DNA from 2 places in the Brucella sp. GW823-FHT04E01 genome. Region 1 is predicted to be linked to the other one. Evidence: riboswitches for the same ligand, from Rfam matches in the RefSeq annotation. Region 1 holds a riboswitch; the other holds the start of a gene.

Region 1 (9,233 bases):
TGCTGTCAGGAAGCGATAGACCTTGTTGTTTGCACCGATGACCACAATGTCGAACTGCCACCGGTCGGCGCTGGCGCGCGCAGTTGCGGCGGGCAAACCGTTGATGGTGGTGGTCTGGATCGAACTGTCGTCGAGACCGGTTACCCAGCCCGAGCGGATATAGTCGGCAAGGTTTGATCCCGCCGGAAGAGATGCGCCATCGAAACGAATGGCAACTTCGCCGGGGCCGCTTGCCATGACCGCATTGGCCGAATTGTCGATGGTGAAGCCATCTGGTGCGCGGAAAGTGACACCGAGCTTCGGATGGATGAAGGTCTGTTCGCGGACATAACCTTCATTGGGCGAGTCGCCGTAGAGAAGGCCATCAATTCCGTTGAGGAAGGAATCGCGATCAGTTGTGCCGACGCCGGGTGCGCCGATGCGGCGTGCATGACCAAGCGCAAGCTGGATGCGCTGCGGCGTTGCCGGATGGCTTGCGAGAAAGTCGAGGCTGGCATCGGTCGCGCCCGAAACCGAACGAAAGCCCTGATAGGCTTCCATCGATTGCAGGAAACGCGCCGAAGCGAACGGATCGTAACCGGCTTCGCCGATCATCTTGATACCGATGGCATCCGCCTGCAGTTCCTGATTACGCGAGAACTGGGCAAGCCGCAGCTTGCCGCGCAGCGCCTCCTCGCGGCTGGCAGATTCATTATGCAGGACTTCGCTGGCGACGCGCCCGGCGATGGCCGTCTCCGCCTCCTTCTCCTGCCGCAGAATGCCGTGATTGGCGATGACATGGCCCATTTCGTGGGCAATCACGGCTGCGACTTCGGAAGAGTCGTTGGCGAGTGCAAGCAGGCCGCGTGTAACGTAGAGATAGCCGCCCGGCAATGCGAAGGCATTGATATTGGGACTATCGAGAATGGTGATGCGATAGGTCTGGTCCGGCTTGTCGGTAACCGTCGTCAGCTTGCCGACGATCTTGGCCACCATACGTTCAAGCCTCTGGTCCTTGTACTCGCCGCCATAGGTCGCGAGAATGCGCGGATGTTGTTGCGCACCGAGCTGCGCCAGCCGGTCATTGCGCGTCACATTGTCGACCGTCACGGGATTGTCGGAAGGCTGCAGTCCAAGATCCTTGCTGGAATTGATCGACTGGCAACCGGAAATCAGGGCGACCGCAAGCAAGCCAAGACCGATGGCTGGTTTCCGCCAATTGTGCTGCGTCCATTCTGGCAGGGAGATGGGTAGACACAGGAAGGCCCGGGAACGGGTCGATTGACGGAACAGTATTTTATCCTCGCTTCTGAATCAGATTGCTTGATCCGGGGCCAAATCTAGCCACAGACCAGAAAGCGTACAAGCCGTACATGGGCACTATAAGAAAGCTGTAGCCGGTTCTTCCGGCAGATTGCGAACAAAATATGTCCGCAACCGTAACTCTATTTGAGGTTTAGCGTCGAATTCCGCTTTTCGCCGATATAGTGCCGCAATGCTTCCGGTCCAGTCGAAGAGAGTAGTTCAGTGGCGGGGCCTATTGCGGAAATCCGGCCATTGTCGAGAAAAAGCAACACCGCGTCGAGATAGAGCGCATCTTCAGGCGTATGGGTCACCATCAGCACCGTCATACGGGTTTCAAGTTGAAGCTCCCTGACCAGATCCAGCATCTGGTGTCGCAGCGCCGGGCCAAGCGAGGCAAAGGCTTCGTCGAGGAGCAGAACCGGGCGCTGGCGTATAAGAGCCCGGGCAATCGCCACGCGCTGGCGTTCGCCACCGGAAAGCGCTTCCGGCTTGCGCTGTTCTTTGCCTGCGAGCCCGACACGCGACAAAGCCTCCGCAATATCGGTGTGGTCTTGCGCGGAGAGCTTCAGGTTCGGTGAACGTCCGAGGCCGACATTCTGTTCGACGGTCAGATGGGCAAACAGGTTGTTTTCCTGAAACACCATTGAAACAGGTCGATCCGCTGGCGAAAGTTCACTGACGTCTTTATCGCCGATGAAGATGCGACCGGATTGCGGAAATTCGAAACCGGCAATGAGGTTGAGAAGTGTCGACTTGCCCGAACCGCTTGGTCCGACAATTGCAGCAATAACACCGCCCTCTATCGTCGCATCGAAATGCATGGCGGTTTCACCATAGCTGAAACGAACGTCATCAAGGCGAATTTCGGCAAGGGGGTTCATCGGGGCATCCATCCGGGCATTCATAGAGAAGGCGTTTCCTTTCGGGATGCGCGATCCGCGATCATCATCAATACGAGGCAAAGCAGCCCGAGAATAAGCGCCAGACCTGCCGCGTCGAATGTGCGATAGCTGCCCATGCGCTGCAAGAGGAGATAGGGCAGCGTCAAAAGCGCGTCACTGCCAAACAGGGCAATCGTGCCGAGATCGCCAAGGGAAAGTGCCATGGCAAAGGCGAAGGCCATGCCGAAAGGCTTGCGGATCGAAGGCCAGTCGATGAGCCGGAAACGGCTGATGCCGCGAATGCCCAACAGTGCGCAAAGCCGGTTGTGGCGGCTTGCTGCCGTATCCCATGCGGGGCGTAGAAGACGCACGGCAAAGGGCATGGCCATGGCCGCATTGACGGTGACGACCATAAACGGTGCCATCGCGAACGGATCGGTGAAATGACGAAGCAGGATGAACCAGCCGGCACCGATGACGATAGGCGGCATGACGAGGATCAGGCTGGCACCCGTATCGAAAGTACTGGCGACCTTGCTTTTTTTCATCGCTTCACGTGCCGACACAAGCGCAAGTGACAGGATGACCGAGAGCAATGCCGCAGAAAAACCGAGGGCCAGACTGGTGCCAATGGCGCGCCAGACTGTTCTCTCGGTCAGAAGTCGCGCAAGATCTGCGGCGAGGCCGGAGATGACAACGCCGGCAATCGGCAGTGCGACATAGAGGAAACCTATGCCAATGACGATGACGTTCGCAACACGTTCAGCCGTTGACGCCTTGCCGTAGCGTCGCGGTGTCGCCGCGTGGGTGAAGCCTTCTTCAGACGGACTACCGGTCATCCGCAGGGCCAGAAGGACCAGCAACGTCAATGCAAGCTGTGTGAAGGTGAGGGCGACCGCGCGACCCGGATCAAAATCGAAATGCAAGCTTTGATAGATTGCGACTTCCAGCGTGGTGGCACGCGGTCCGCCGCCCAGCGTCAGCACAGTTGTGAAACTCGTCACGCAGAGCATGAACAGGAGGCCGATCATGCCCGGCAGATTGCGCCGGATTACGGGCCATTCGATGAGCCGGAAGCGCGCTCCATTGCCCATGCCAAGCTGCGCGGATAGTTTCCAGTAATCGGTTGGTATCGAGTCGTAGCCTGCAAGAATGAGACGGACAGCGAGCGGCATGTTGAAGAAAACATGGGCGATCAATATGCCCGTAATACCGTAAATGTCCGGTTGGAACGGATGGCCTGCGGCTTCTGACAGATGCGCAATGAACCCGTTGCGACCATAGATGCTGGTGACGCCGAGCACTGCGACGAGTGCAGGCAGAGCAAGCGGCAGGGCAAACAGGCGCAGAATAAGCCCGCGCCCCGCAAAGCTCGCTTCGGCATAAAGTGCACGGGCAACCGGAACAGCAAACAGCACGGAAAGCAGGCTTGAAGCGATCGCCTGCAGGATCGTGAAGCGCGCAACCCGCCACAGATAGGTGTCGAAATTAACCGCGGCGTCAAAACCACCGCGGCCCGCTTCGAATGCCAGTGCGACAAGCGCACCACCGGCAAGCACGACCAGAAAGACAAGCGCCAGTACGCCCGCAGCCGGTCTGGCGGCGGGGGCGTCTTTCGAGCGGTGCTGTGCCGGGAATGTCGTCATTTACTGGTTGCCGCCAGCCATTCATCGACCCATGACTTCCGGTTCTTGGCTACTTCGTCGGAAGGCAGGAGAAGCGTCTTTTCCGGCTTCGGCATCGCGTAGAAAGCGGCTGGAAGCGGGGTGGATGTCTTGCCCGCTGGATACATCCAGTTGGTTTCAGGAATAACATCCTGGAAGCCGGGGCTGGTCATGAAAGCCAGGAACTTTTGCGCCAGTGGATTTTTCGCGCCAGTGGTGGTCTGGGCGGCCAGCTCGATCTGGAGATAATTACCTTCCGGATAGGCCAGAGCCTTATAGCGCTCCGTCTTTTCCGCAATCATGTGATAGGCGGGAGACGTTGTATAGGACAGCACCATCGGCGCTTCACCCTTGGTGAAAAGACCATAGGCTTCCGACCAGCCGGGTGTGACGGTGAGAATACGCTTCTGCAGTTTCTGCCAGGCCGCTTCCGCTTCGTCGCCATAAACCGATTTCATCCAGAGCAACATGCCCAGCCCTGGCGTCGACGTGCGCGGGTCTTGCAGCACGATCTTCTGGGAAGCATCGCCTTCCACCAGTTCTTTCAGGCTTTTGGGCGGATTGGGCAATTTTTCCGAATCGTAGACCACGGCGAAGTAGCCATAATCATAGGGAACGAAGATATCGTCCTTGAACCCGCCCGGAATGCTCACATTGCTTTGGTCGATGCCGCTTGGAGCAAAAAAGCCGGTGGCGCGTGCTTCGGTCGTCAGATTGGTATCGAGACCGAGGACGATATCGGCTTTGGTATTGCCACCTTCAAGCTTCAGGCGGTTGAGCAGCGCGACACCGTCGGCCGAAGCGATCCAGTCCACTTCGCAATCGCATTCCTTCTCGAAGTTTTCCTTGATCTTCGGGCCCGGACCCCATTCGGAAACGAAACTGTCATAGGTATAAACAGTGAGCTTGTCCTTCGCCTGCGCAGAAGGCGTGAAAGCGAGGGCTGTGGAGATTGAAAAGGCCAGCAAAGATAAAAGCCGCATCACGGCACTTCCTTTCTTTTACAGCAAGAGGATTGAGCGCCGTTTATGGAGCATCTAATCCCTCCGCCGGTGCAAACCGGATCAGGTTCAGCGGGTTGGCCGGGAATGCGACCTCTCAGCCATCCGCGAAAGCAGACGGCACCCCGTTAGAGCGGTTGCGACAATAATCTTTCGCAACGGGAAGGGCAAGGGAGCGCAATGGCGGCGAATGCAGGCTTCCGGCATGGATTTGCCCGTGTTATGAGCGGCTTATGAGCACATTCGTCATTCTCCTCGGCGGTGATCTGGTCGTGACCGATCGCCTGAAACGCCAAATTGCAGGTGCGCGTATTCTCGCTGCCGATAGCGGGATCAGGCACGCTGCTGCTCTTGGTGTCGAACCGGAACTTTGGCTTGGCGATTTCGATTCGGCTTCTGCTGAGCTTCGCGTGCAATATGGACACGTGCCGCAAAAGAGGTTCCCTGCTGCCAAGGACATGACGGACGGGGAACTGGCCTTCGAGGAGGCCTATATGCGGGGTGCGGATCGGGTGATCCTTTGCGGAGCCTTCGGCGGTCAGCGCACCGATCACACGCTTCTGCATCTGACCATGGCAACAGCGCAAGCTGCAAAAGGGCGAAACGTGCTGTTGTCCAGCGGTTCCGAGGAGGCCTGGCCTTTGCCGCCTGGAGATTATGTTTATGATTTTCCGGACGGGACGCCGTTCAGTGTGATCAATTTCAGCACTATCGAAGGCCTTTCGATCACGAATGCGGAGTGGCCGTTAGATAATGTGACACTGCCATTTGGCTCTTCATGGACAGTTTCCAATGTAGTTCGTGGAACACTTCGCGTTACTGCGAGTTCTGGATTAGCGATACTTATCGCCAACTTGGCGATGGAGGAAACACCGCTCCGGGGCCGATAACCTTATCAATCGAAAGAGCTTGACGCTGGCAGGCGAAACGTATTGTAAATGGGCCAAGCGGGTGTCATCTGCTTTACGCCGAAATTGGGGACGCAAAGTCGGTGATTAGTTCAACTCTTGTAGGAGATGTTTCAATGAAGTCACGTCTTACGATGATTGCTGTTGCTGGCGTGCTCGCGTTCTCGACGGCTGCATGCACGACGAATGAACAGCGCACGGCCGGGTACGGCGTTGGTGGCGCAGCACTCGGCGCACTCGCCGGTGGTGCAATTGGCGGCAATGGCCGTGGCGCTCTTGCCGGTGCTGCTATCGGCGGCGTTGCCGGTACGCTCCTTGGTGCAGCCCAGACGCGCAACGGAACGCAGTACTGCCGTTACCGCGATCCTTATGGCCGCGTCTACGAAGCGCCTTGCCAGTAACACTGGGCCAGTAACACTGGGCCAGCAATAGCTGGATAAATAAGTTTGCTGACAGGTCGGGGAAACCCGACCTGTTTGTTTTTCACGGGTCTTTTCGTGCCGTACCATTTGACAGAACGGCTTTTGTCGCGGACAAGCAGGGCGGAATTTTTAACCCTGTTTATCGAAGAGAACCATGGCACCACCGCTCCTTCGCCTCGACGAGATCAAGCTCACCTTCGGAGGCACGCCGCTTCTGGAAGATGCCAGCCTTTCGGTAAGCGAAGGCGATCGCATCGCGCTGGTCGGACGTAATGGTTCGGGTAAATCCACGCTGCTCAAGATCGCCGCCGGTATGGTGGAAGCAACGTCGGGTGAGGTTTTCAAACATCCGGGTGCAACTGTCCGCTATCTTCCGCAGGTGCCGGATATGGATGGCTTTGCCAATGTTCGCGCCTATGTGGAAGCGGGGCTTGGGCCAGCCGATGACCCGCATCGTGTCACTTATCTTCTCGAACATCTCGGACTGACCGGCGACGAAAAGCCGGATCATCTGTCCGGTGGCGAGGCACGCCGTGCCGCTCTGGCGCGAGTGATCGCGCCGCAGCCCGACGTTCTGCTGCTGGACGAGCCGACCAACCATCTGGATCTGACCACCATCGAATGGCTGGAAAGCGAACTGCGCCAGATTCGCTCCGCCATTGTTTTGATCTCGCATGACCGCCGCTTTCTGGAAAATGTCAGCCGGGCGACGGTCTGGCTGGATCGCGGTCTTACGCGTCGTCTTGAGCAGGGCTTTGGCCATTTCGAGGAATGGCGCGACAAGGTGCTGGAAGAGGAAGAGCGCGACCATCACAAGCTGGGGCGGCAGATTGCGCGCGAGGAGCATTGGCTGCGTTATGGCGTTACGGCGCGCCGCAAGCGCAATATGCGCCGTCTCGGCGAACTGCATTCCATGCGTGCCGATTTTCGCAATCATCGCAAGGCACAAGGGACGGCGGTACTGGCGGCAAGCGATACCAAGGAATCCGGCAAGCTGGTGATCGAAGCCAAGGGGTTGAGCAAGGCCTATGGCGAGCGTGTTCTGGTAAAGGATTTTTCGATCCGGGTGCAGCGCGGCGATCGTATCGGTCTCGTTGGACCCAATGGTGCCGGAAAGACCACGCTTCTGTCGCTTCTGACTGGCAAGCTTGCGCCGGATTCCGGAACGTTGCGGCTTGGCGTCAATCTCGAAATGGCCGAACTCGACCAGAAGCGCGAAAGTCTCAATCTGGATGAGACATTGGCGCATTATCTGACGGATGGGCGCGGCGAAAGCCTTGTCGTCAACGGCGAACAGCGGCATGTCGTGTCCTATATGAAGGACTTTCTGTTCCAGCCGGAACAGGCGCGTACCCCCAATCGGGAGCTTTCCGGTGGTGAACGTGCGCGGTTGATGCTGGCCCGTGTTTTGGCGCGGCCCGCCAACCTGCTTATCCTCGACGAGCCTACCAACGATCTTGATATGGAAACGCTCGATCTGCTGCAGGAGTTGGTTGCAGGTTTTCCCGGTACAGTCATTCTGGTCAGCCACGACCGTGATTTTCTGGATCGCACGGTTACGTCGGTGATTGCACCGGAAGGTGACGGGCGCTGGCTCGAATATGCAGGCGGCTATGCCGATATGATGGCGCAGCGCAAGGAGCAGGCCTTGAGCCGTCGCTCGGTCAAGGTCTCAGGCGTCCGCAGTGACGAGAAGTCGGAAGAGGATGCGCCGCAGCCCAAGCGTGAGGAAAAGCGCAAGCTTTCCTACAAGCAGAAATTCGCGCTCGAAACGCTGCCCGGCAAGATGGACGCTCTCTCGAAGGAAATCGTAGTGCTGGAAGGCAAGCTCGCCGATCCGCAGCTTTATGCCAAGGACCCGGCGCTTTTTGCCAAGACTGCCGATCTTCTTGAGAAGAAGCGCTCCGAAAATGCGGCCATGGAAGAAGAATGGCTGGAGCTGGAAATGCTGCGAGAGGAAATCGAAGGGTAGGGCTACCCTTCGACATAATCTTCGAACTTAACTGCTCGCCTTGTTCAGCAAGGCGATTTCATCGTCGCTGAGTTTCAGTTCGGCTGCGGTGATCAGCTCACCGAGCTGAGCCGAGCGTGTGGCGCTGGCAATAGGGGCTGTGACTGACGGCTGCGCGATGAGCCATGCGATTGCAACCTGCGCAAGCGTGACATCGAGATTTCGTGCTACGTCATCGAGTGCCGCTATGATCCGCGAACCACGATCCGTCAGATATTTTTCGACTGATTTGCCGCGGGCGCTTTGTCCAAGATCGTCAGCGGAACGGTATTTCCCGGTCAGGAACCCTGCTGCGAGCGAATAATAGGAAATAACGCCGAGTTCGTTTTCGTGGCAGATTTTCTCTAGCCCATTTTCGAAATCTGCTCGATCATAGAGATTATAAAGAGGCTGCAGGCTTTCATAGCGTGGCAGATTGTTGGTCCGGGCGACATCAAGCGCTTCAGTCAGTCGCTCAGGCGTGAGATTGGACGCACCGATGGCGCGCACCTTGCCTGCGTCGATCAGTTCCTTATAGGTACCGAGCACATCTTCGAACGGTGTTTCGGGATCGTCCCAGTGCGATTGATAGAGATCGATATAATCCGTCTGCAGCCGTTTGAGGGAGGCATCGACCGCTTTGCGGATATAGGCCGGGGAAAGACCTTTTTCGTCAGGCCCCATCTCGGACCCAACCTTGGTGGCAATGACGACTTTGTCGCGCAGGCCGCGAGATTTCAGCCAGTTGCCGATAATGGTTTCGGATTCGCCGCCCACATTTCCGGGTGCCCAGGCCGAATAAGCATCCGCTGTGTCGATGAAATTGAATCCGGCATCGACAAAACGGTCGAGAAGCGAAAAAGACGTCGCTTCATCGACCGTCCATCCAAATACATTGCCGCCGAAGCAAAGCGGCGAAACATTGAGTTCGGTACGTCCGAGCTTCCTGAACTCCATAGACCTTATCCCCTTCCTCTGAATACGAATCGCGGGCGATCCGTCGGGTTTCGATTTCGGGAAGAAGGAAGGCTCCGGGAAGAGCCGAAATCAGCTCATGCCAAGCGCATCCATATAAAGCTGCAG
Region 2 (9,233 bases), on a different contig from region 1:
AGTCATCAAGCGTCGCGGCGCGCAGGCGCGTGAACAGTTCGGATGAATAATGCGGTTGCGGCTGGCTCATGACTTGCTCCCTTCCGCGTTGACGTCGATGGCGAATTTTTCGACCGGAAGGACCGAAGGCACGAGACCGTTTTCCTTGAGATAGGTTTCGTAGCGGCTCCAGCGTCCGTAATCGAGACTTGCAGGCGAGCGGGAGAAACGGGCGACCGTGTCTTTCCAGGCGCGCTGGTTCAGCTCGTCCTTGAGTTCGGAACTATAGGATGCGAAGACGTCGTAGCTCTTCTCCGGGTGATTGACGATATACTGCGCGGCCTTCTCGGTAGCCGAGAGGAAGCGTGCGATCTTGTCCTTTTCCGCCGCGTCCAATTTGTCGGAAGCTGCGACATAGACGAGCTCGTCATAAACCGGCACGCCTTCTTCCTCGACGAAGAAGCATTTTCCGGGCACGCCTTCGACAGCCATCTGGTTCAGTTCGACATTGCGATAGGCGCCCATCACCGCATCGACCTGCTTCGACATCAGCGATGGCGCGAGCGAGAAATTCACATTGATGAGCTCGACATCCGAAAGTTTGACGCCGTGCTGGCCGAGAATGGTGCCGAGCAATGTTTCCTCGGTTCCGGCGACCGAATAGCCGATCTTCTTGCCCTTGAGATCGGCGATGGAATTCACCGATCCATCGTCTCTGGTCATCAGGCAGTTGAGCGGCGAGTCGATCAACGTGCCGACGCGGATAAGCGGCAGGCCTTCATGCACCTGAAGATGCACCTGCTGCTGATAGGAAATGGCGAGATCCGCCTGTCCTGCCGCCACCATCTTGGTGGGCGTCGAGGCGTCAGCAGGTGCGACGATGTCCACATCCAGACCGGCATCCTTGAAGTAGCCAAGCTTGTCGGCGACGATGATGGGGCCGTGATCGGGGTTCACATACCAGTCGAGAATGAGCTTCAGCTTGTCGTTAGCGTGAGCCGAAGTGGCAGCCGTGAGGGCGAGGCCGAACAGGGCGGCGAAGGCGGTCTTTTTCATAGGGTCTGCTCCAGAGTATGGCCTGCATAAGTGCGCGTGGTTTCGATCCATTGGCGCAGGCGGCTTTCGGGGTCGGCATGGAGGGTAATGTCGGTGACGACGGAAACGATATCGGCGCCTGCTTCGAAAACACCGGGCGCGCGTTCAACGCTCATGCCACCGATGCCCACCAGCGGAATGTCGCCGATGCGCGCTTTCCATTGTCCAAGGCGCGGCAGGCCCTGCTCGTGCCACTTCATCTTTTTCAAAATGGTCGGATAGATGGGGCCGAGTGCGATATAGTCAGGCTTCACCGACAAGGCACGGTCCAGTTCGGCCTCGTCATGGCTTGAAACACCCAGTTTCAAGCCACCGCCGCGAATGGCACTGAGATCGGCATCGTCGAGGTCTTCCTGCCCAAGATGGATGAAGTCGCAACCTTCCTCCAGCGCCAGCTTCCAGTAGTCGTTGACGATCAGCTGGCAGTTATGTGCAAGGCAGATTTCCCGTGCGGCACGGATTTCACTGCGCAGCTCCGGCTCGCTCTTATCCTTGACGCGCAGTTGCACCAGCTTGACGCCGAGCGGCACCATACGCTCCAGCCATTGGGCGCTATCGAAGATCGGGTAGAACGGATCGAGGGCCATTACAAAAATGCCTTTCCGAGAAGAGGGGTGGACGGCGCGGCCATGTCGCGCGCCTCGATGGCGTCTGCTTCGAAAGCAAGCCGCCCGGCTTCGACCGCAAGCGCGAAGCCGCGTGCCATGGCGACGGGATCGCCAGCCTTGGCGACGGCGGTGTTGATGAGCACGGCGTCGAAGCCCAGCTCCATCGCCGCTGCCGCATGGGACGGCACGCCGATGCCGGCATCGACAACAAGCGGAATATCGGGGAAATGCGCCCGCATGGTCTTCAGCGCATAAGGATTGTTGAGGCCTCGGCCCGAGCCGATCGGCGCCCCCCAGGGCATCAGCACCTTGCAGCCAGCTTCAATGAGCCTTTCCGCGACGACCAGATCGTCATTCATATAGGGAAAGACCTCGAAGCCGTCGTCGCAGAGTGCGCGTGCCGCCTCGACCAGTCCGAACGGGTCTGGCTGCAATGTGTCGGTATCACCGATCACTTCCAGCTTGATCCAGTTGGTGCCGAAGATTTCGCGCGCCATTTTTGCCGTGGTCACCGCTTCGCGCGGCGTGTGGCAGCCTGCCGTGTTGGGCAGAACGGCTACGCCCAGCTCCCGGATAAGCGCCCAGAAATCCTGTCCGGCGCGAGCCCCGCCACTCTCACGACGCAGCGAGACGGTGACGATATCGCTTTGCGAAGCGCGCACCGCATCGGCCAATATGGCAGGCGATGGATATTGCGCCGTGCCGAGTAGCAGGCGGCTTTCAAATTTTTGTCCGTAGAATTCCAGCATCTCAGCCTCCCTGCATCGGGGCCAGAACTTCGATGCGGTCGCCAGCCGACAGGGTCGCGGCTGCGCGCTCGTCGCTGGCCACGAATTCGCCGTTCAGCGCGGTTGCAACAACCGCTTCATCCAGTTCGATTTCGGCGAGCAGCGCCGCCAGATTGGCGGCTGCCGTGGTGATGACCTCACCGTTCAGCACGATCGTCATGCATAGTCCTCCACAAATTCTGGTTTGGGCTCTGGCGCATCCTCCGGCATGGTCGCGCTCGCAACCGCCATGCGCGCTATCGCCGGCGAAAGCAGGAAGCCGTGGCGGTAAAGCCCGTTGACATAGACGGTTTTGCCGCGCCGTCGGACGCGGGGCAGATTGTCGGGAAAGGCCGGGCGCGCATCGACGCCGGTTTCGAGAATTTCCGCCTCGCCGAAGGCCGGATGCAAGGCATAAGCGGCGCTCAAGAGTTCCAGCGTCGAGCGCACGCTGATGCCACCCCGCTCATCGCTTTCGATCATCGTCGCGCCGATCATGTGCACGCCGTCGCCGCGTGGCACGATGTAGAGCGGAATCCGCGGATGCAGGAGGCGTATGGGTCGCTTGAGATTGATATCGCGCGAGCGCACAACCAGCATTTCACCCTTGACGCCGCGCAGGTCCTGCAACTGATCACGCGCTGCAAGACCGCGTGCATCGACGGTAATGTCGGCCTCGACTTTGACGTCTTTCGCATCCTGTCCCAGATGAAAGACCACGCCTTTCTTCTGCAGTTTTTCGGCGAGCTCGATCAGTGTCTGGCGCGGGTTGAGATGGCCTTCTGCCGCAAAGAAAAGTCCCTGCCGAAAACGGCCGGCAAGGTCTGGTTCCAGCGTATCGATCTGGTCTTGATCAATGGTGTCAAATGCTTCCGTCCGGCGGGCGAAGCGGCGCAGTTCGGTCGCATCGCGTGTGTGCGAGAGTACAAGCGTACCCTTGCGATGGACTGTCGAAACGTGCCGCTCCCACCAGCCGATCGCTTCCTGTCCCAAACGAACGACCGGCTCTTCCGCGCTCTCGCCTTCGCACCATGGTGCCAGCATTCCGCCTGCAAACCATGAGCAGCTGTCGGAACCGATCTCAGTGCTTTTGGCAATGACAGTGACGGCATGTCCCTGATCGTGAAATTCTGCCGCGCACACTAGACCGGCGACACCTGCTCCGATGATGGTGACGCGCATCACATTGCCTCCTCTGAGTGAACTTTCCAGAGATTATGGAAGTGATGAACAGGCCCATGGCCGTGTCCGATCTTCAACGCATCGGCGGCGCGGATTGCCCCTTGCAGATAGGCATGGGCTGCAATGACTGCTTTTTCGAGCGGCAGGTTCTTGGCAAGCTCTGCAGCAATGGCTGAGGAGAGCGTGCAGCCCGTGCCATGGGTGTTGGCGGTCCGGATACGCGGTGCCTCAACACGCAACGTGGGCTGATCGCGGCGAACCAGCAGGTCGACGCAGATTTCGCCTTCCGCATGGCCGCCCTTCATCAAAACAGCTTTCGCGCCGAGTTCGAGCAAGGCACGCCCCTGTTCTTCGGCGTCTACATCGTCGCGAGCCAGATCGCTGTCGAGCAGGCAGGCCGCTTCAGGCCGGTTGGGCATCAGCAGCGTGGCCAGCGGAACCAGTTTCTGGCGCAAAAGCGCAATGGCGTTTTCGCTCAAAAGCCGGTCGCCGGATTTTGCAACCATCACCGGGTCGAGTACGACAGGGCCGGAGAAATGCGCAAGGCCCCGCGCTATGGCCTCGATGGTTTCGGGCACGGAAACCATGCCGATCTTCACCGCCGCTACATCGAGATCGCTGAAGACGGCATCGATCTGCCCTGCGACGATGGCGGGTGGGATATCGTGCACCGCGCTCACCGTGCAGGTGTTCTGCACGGTCACAGCGGCAATGACGCTCGCACCATAGACGCCGAGCGCCGAGAATGTCTTGAGGTCGGCCTGAATGCCAGCTCCGCCACCACTATCGGAACCGGCAATAGTCACGCATATGGGCACGAATGCCGCACTGCCGTTTGATGTGGTTCGGGAGAAACTGTTTTTTTGGTCCATCATCACGTCTCTCATTCCGAACGGAAAAATGAGACGTCATGAACCTGTTTGGAGCTTGAACTCCGATGAGGGAAACCCTCGGCTGCGACGCGTCAAACTCCGTTCCCTACGCAGGTATTACCCGGATCAGGTTCAATGGGTTAACGCGATCAGCGTCTCTCAGCCTTTTGTGTCGCAACATCGGACGGAAAACTGCTTGGCACTTTTCCTGATATTGCTTCGAAGGCACCCCAACGAATTTTGCGTCTTTAGGCATAGGCTGGAAGTTGAAGCCGGTCAAGCGATGGAAAAATGCAGTTTTAAAGAAAATCCTTAAATCGACCCTCAATTTGTATATGGTTTATTAAAATTCTCGGCTTTAATCTATGTTCGGGGTGCATCTTCCGCGTGTTACTCATGGTGCCATGAAACTTGACGGTCCACTTATAGGGTGGATCGAGATTATCCAGTAGGATCAGTTGGATGAGGGATTTACGATGAGGAAGCGGAGGGGCGCTTCAGCTTCGACGGAAGGCACGATGGCGCGCACGTCCGAGCAGGACTTCCGCATCCTTTTCACAACCCATCCGACACCGATGTGGGTTTATGACCCGGAGACGCTGCATTTCATCGTGATGAATGACGCTGCCTATCGGCTCTATGGATACACTGCTGATGAAATTCCGGGCATGACAGTGCTCGATATTCGACCCCAGACAGAACGGGATCGAATGCTGGCTGCCATTCGTGATCGCAGCGACCTTGAACGACCGGAGCGCTGGCAGCATCTGCGCGCGAATGGTGAAATCATTGATGTTCTGACTTATGGACGTCAGGTTCTTTTCGACGGCAAGGAAGCGATTCTCGCCATTGTTCAGGACAGGACAGAGTTGGCAGAAGCCAATCGTCAGGCAAACCACGCCCAAACCCTGCTGGACAGCCTCGTCAACAATCTGCCGCTTGGTGTCTTCGTCAAGGATATGCACGATGACGGTCGGTATGTGCTCTACAATCAGGCCGCATCAGCGGCGAGCGGACAGCCGGTAGACGAAGCCATCGGTTCGACCGACCTCGATCTTTTCCCTGAACGCGAGGCAACCGTCATCATCCAGCAAGATCGCACGGCGATGCGGCGTCGGGGCGTGTTGAACGTCGAACGCAAGATCGAGCGCAAGGACGGAACGTCACGAACGATGCGGATCATAAAATGTTCGATCCCACCGGTCGAGGGCAACGAGCCTCGCTATTTGATCGGGCTCGTTGAGGATATAACCGAACGGCGTGAGATTGAGGAACGCATGGCACATATTGCCATGCATGACAGTCTGACAGGCTTGCCGAACCGCGCCTATTTTGCTCACCATGTAGAGAGTTTGTTGAAAAAGGGCGGGGATTCCGAGCCTTTTGCCTTGTTCTACCTTGATATCGATCATTTCAAGAACATCAACGACAATATCGGGCATCAGGCTGGCGACCAGCTTTTGCAGGAAGTGGCGCGTCGACTGAAGCAGATCACGACTTCGGACGAATTCATTGCCCGGCTGGGAGGCGACGAATTTGCCATTGTCTACCGGAGCGGGACGCTGGCACAAATTGCAATGTTCGCTGACCGTATCCTTTCTGCTTTTCAGGATCCGTTCGAACTGGTGCGCAATTCAGAATTCGTCGCCTGCAGCATGGGCATCGCCCAAGCGCCATTGCATGGAGACAACCCCGATGTGCTGATGCGCAATGCCGATCTCGCGCTTTATGCTTCAAAATCAGGTGGACGCCGTACATTCCGGTTCTATCAGCACTCCCTGCGCCTGGCGGCGGAGAAGCGTTATGTCATGACCGGCGAACTTCGTCAGGCTCTGCTGGATGAACAGTTTGAACTGCATTATCAACCGATTTTCAATCTTGAGAGCGGCAAGATTTCCGGCTTTGAAGCGCTGATCCGCTGGCGTCATCCTGATCGCGGTATGGTTTCACCGGCGGAATTCATTCCACTGGCAGAAGAAACCGGGCTCATCGGACCGATCGGCGACTGGGTTCTAAGGACTGCATGTCGGGAGGCTGTGCTCTGGCCGGAGGACATAAAAGTCTCGGTCAATCTTTCACCGGTCCAGTTCAGTCAGACCACGCTCTTGAATTCCGTCACGGATGCGTTGGAAGCAGCACGTCTTTCACCCGACAGGCTTGAGCTTGAAATCACGGAGTCGGTCTTCCTGTCGAACAGCAAGAACAATATCGAGTTGCTGTTCGAACTTCGCCGATTGGGTGTTCGTATCGCGATGGATGATTTCGGGACTGGCTATTCCTCTTTGAGCTATTTGCGATCATTCCCATTTGATAAGATCAAGATTGATCGCAGTTTCGTTTCCGGGATCGAAGTCGATACCCGCGATCTGGCCATCATTCAGGCTGTGGCAACGCTCGGTGCGGGCTTCAATATTGTCACGACGGCTGAGGGCGTGGAAACCGCACAACAGCTGGAACGTTTGAAGACCGAGCGTTTTGGTGAGGTGCAGGGTTTCCTGACCGGGCGGCCAATGCCTGCCGGAGACGTGCATTCCTTTATCCAGAATCGCAGCAATGTCGGTCTGGAAATGCCTGCGGCACACAACAGATTGCCGATTTAGGGCATCGCCCACCTGTTATTGAGCGGCGCTCGAAAAGCCATAACACCAAACGAAAAGTCCAAATCGAACCTCGCCTTAAAAAGGGCTTGACCTTCCAACGGTGGGAAGGCCTATCTAAGGAGCAACTCTCGAATTATGCCCTTTCCGGGCGATGAAAGGGATTGCCATGAACAAGCCTGTTAATCACGAAACCATCAGTTTTCCAGTGCCCGTCGAAGGGATGAGCTGCGCGTCTTGCGTGTCATCCGTTGAAAAAGCCGTGTCCAAAGTTCCGGGCGTCGACAAGGTTTCCGTCAATCTTGCAACGGAACGCGCCGACGTGACTTTCAAGGGCGAACCGGATTTGCCGTCGGTGATCGATGCCATTCGCAAGGCGGGTTATGATGTCCCGGCAGGGAACATTGATCTCGCTATTGAAGGCATGACTTGCGCTTCCTGCGTTAGCAAGGTTGAGAAGGCGCTGAATGCTGTGCCGGGCGTAACACGCGCCAGTGTTAATCTCGCAACTGAACGTGCCCATGTGGAACTGGCCGGGCCGGTACAGCCCTCCGAACTCATCAAGGCGGTTGAACAGGCAGGTTATGAGGCGCGTTCGCTGGGTGACGCGCAGAGCGACGTCAAGCAGGAAACCCAGTCCGAGAAGCGGGATGCTGAAGCGGCAGAACTGAAGAAAAGCGTCATTCTCTCTGCCGTTTTGACCTTGCCTGTTTTCGTTATGGAAATGGGTTCGCATCTGATCCCTGCGGTTCATATGTTCGTCATGGACAGGATCGGCATGCAGAACAGCTGGTATCTGCAGCTTGTGCTCACCACGCTGGTTCTGTTCGGTCCGGGATTGCGCTTTTTCAAGAAAGGCATTCCGGCGCTGTTGCGCGGCACGCCTGACATGAATTCGCTCGTCGTGGTTGGCACGCTCGCGGCATGGGGCTATTCGGTGGTCGCGACTTTCCTTCCCGGTGTGCTGCCGGAAGGCACGGTGAATGTTTATTTCGAGGCCGCCGCCGTCATCGTCACATTGATCCTGATCGGGCGTTATCTGGAGGCGCGTGCCAAGGGACGCACCAGTGCGGCTATCAGCCGGCTGGTTGGCCTGCAGGCGAAATCGGCGCGTGTGGTGCGTAATGGCGAGACGATCGATGTGCCGCTGGAAGATGTTCGCGCTGGTGACGTCGTACAAGTCCGCCCCGGCGAGAAAGTGCCGGTCGACGGCGAAGTGATCGAAGGTTCGTCCTATGTGGATGAATCGATGATTACCGGCGAGCCTGTGCCTGTTGCCAAGGAAAAAGGCGCGGAAGTGGTTGGCGGTACGATCAACAAAACCGGTGCTTTCACCTTCCGCGCAACCAAGGTTGGCCGTGATATGGTGATCTCGCAGATCATCCGCATGGTCGAGGACGCTCAGGCTGACAAGCTGCCAATTCAGGCAAAGGTCGACAAGGTGACCGGCTGGTTCGTACCCGCTGTTATGGCAGCCGCAGCACTGACCTTCGCATTGTGGCTTGTGATCGGTGGCACGGGCATGCTGGGTTACGCGCTGGTGAACGCCATTGCGGTTCTCATCATCGCCTGCCCGTGTGCCATGGGCTTGGCCACGCCGACCTCCATTATGGTTGGCACTGGCCGCGCAGCCGAGTTCGGCGTCCTGTTTCGCCGCGGTGACGCATTGCAGACCTTGCGCGATGCTTCCGTTATCGCCGTCGACAAGACCGGTACGCTGACACAGGGAAAGCCCGCGCTGGCTCATTTCGCGACCGTCGAAGGCTTTGAGAAGGACGAACTTCTGGCGCTTGTCGCGGCTGTGGAGGCACGTTCCGAACACCCGATTGCCGACGCGATTGTGGAAGCAGCAAAAGAGAAGGGATTGAAGCTTGCGGATGTATCGGCTTTCGAAGCCGTTCCTGGATTTGGCCTGAAGGCTCATGTGTCCGGCCATGAGATTGCCATCGGCGCTGATCGTTACATGGCAAAGCTTGGTCATGACGTTGCTGTCTTTGCCAATGATGCGAAGCGTCTCGGCGATGAAGGGCAGTCTCCGCTCTATGCAGCTGTCGATGGTAAGCTGGCAGCAATCCTGACTGTTGCCGACCCAATGAAGGAAACCACGCCAGCGGCGATTGCTGCCCTGCACGA

The links. Region 1 has a riboswitch for thiamine pyrophosphate ahead of thiB (thiamine ABC transporter substrate binding subunit). Riboswitches for the same ligand answer to the same signal wherever they lie in the genome.
Region 2: it holds a riboswitch for thiamine pyrophosphate, as region 1 does, so the genes downstream of both, thiD (bifunctional hydroxymethylpyrimidine kinase/phosphomethylpyrimidine kinase) here and thiB (thiamine ABC transporter substrate binding subunit) in region 1, are expected to answer to the same signal.

The regions. Positions count from the first base shown of each region.
Region 1 covers NZ_JBXAIK010000005.1:122,236-131,468, reverse strand. The annotation lists gene cdlP (cell division protease CdlP) at 1-1,221, opposite strand, end outside; gene thiQ (thiamine ABC transporter ATP-binding protein) at 1,425-2,165, opposite strand; gene thiP (thiamine/thiamine pyrophosphate ABC transporter permease ThiP) at 2,186-3,811, opposite strand; gene thiB (thiamine ABC transporter substrate binding subunit) at 3,808-4,812, opposite strand; TPP riboswitch at 4,854-4,968, opposite strand; gene AC1RHM_RS20360 (thiamine diphosphokinase) at 5,064-5,720, shown strand; gene AC1RHM_RS20355 (YMGG-like glycine zipper-containing protein) at 5,855-6,139, shown strand; gene AC1RHM_RS20350 (ABC-F family ATP-binding cassette domain-containing protein) at 6,315-8,132, shown strand; gene AC1RHM_RS20345 (aldo/keto reductase) at 8,160-9,107, opposite strand; gene AC1RHM_RS20340 (DUF2312 domain-containing protein) at 9,198-9,233, opposite strand, start outside.
Region 2 covers NZ_JBXAIK010000004.1:370,831-380,063, reverse strand. The annotation lists gene tenA (thiaminase II) at 1-70, opposite strand, end outside; gene AC1RHM_RS16970 (ABC transporter substrate-binding protein) at 67-1,035, opposite strand; gene AC1RHM_RS16965 (thiamine phosphate synthase) at 1,032-1,661, opposite strand; gene AC1RHM_RS16960 (thiazole synthase) at 1,661-2,431, opposite strand; gene thiS (sulfur carrier protein ThiS) at 2,433-2,630, opposite strand; gene AC1RHM_RS16950 (FAD-dependent oxidoreductase) at 2,627-3,631, opposite strand; gene thiD (bifunctional hydroxymethylpyrimidine kinase/phosphomethylpyrimidine kinase) at 3,631-4,503, opposite strand; TPP riboswitch at 4,590-4,746, opposite strand; gene AC1RHM_RS16940 (putative bifunctional diguanylate cyclase/phosphodiesterase) at 4,980-7,103, shown strand; gene AC1RHM_RS16935 (heavy metal translocating P-type ATPase) at 7,270-9,233, shown strand, end outside.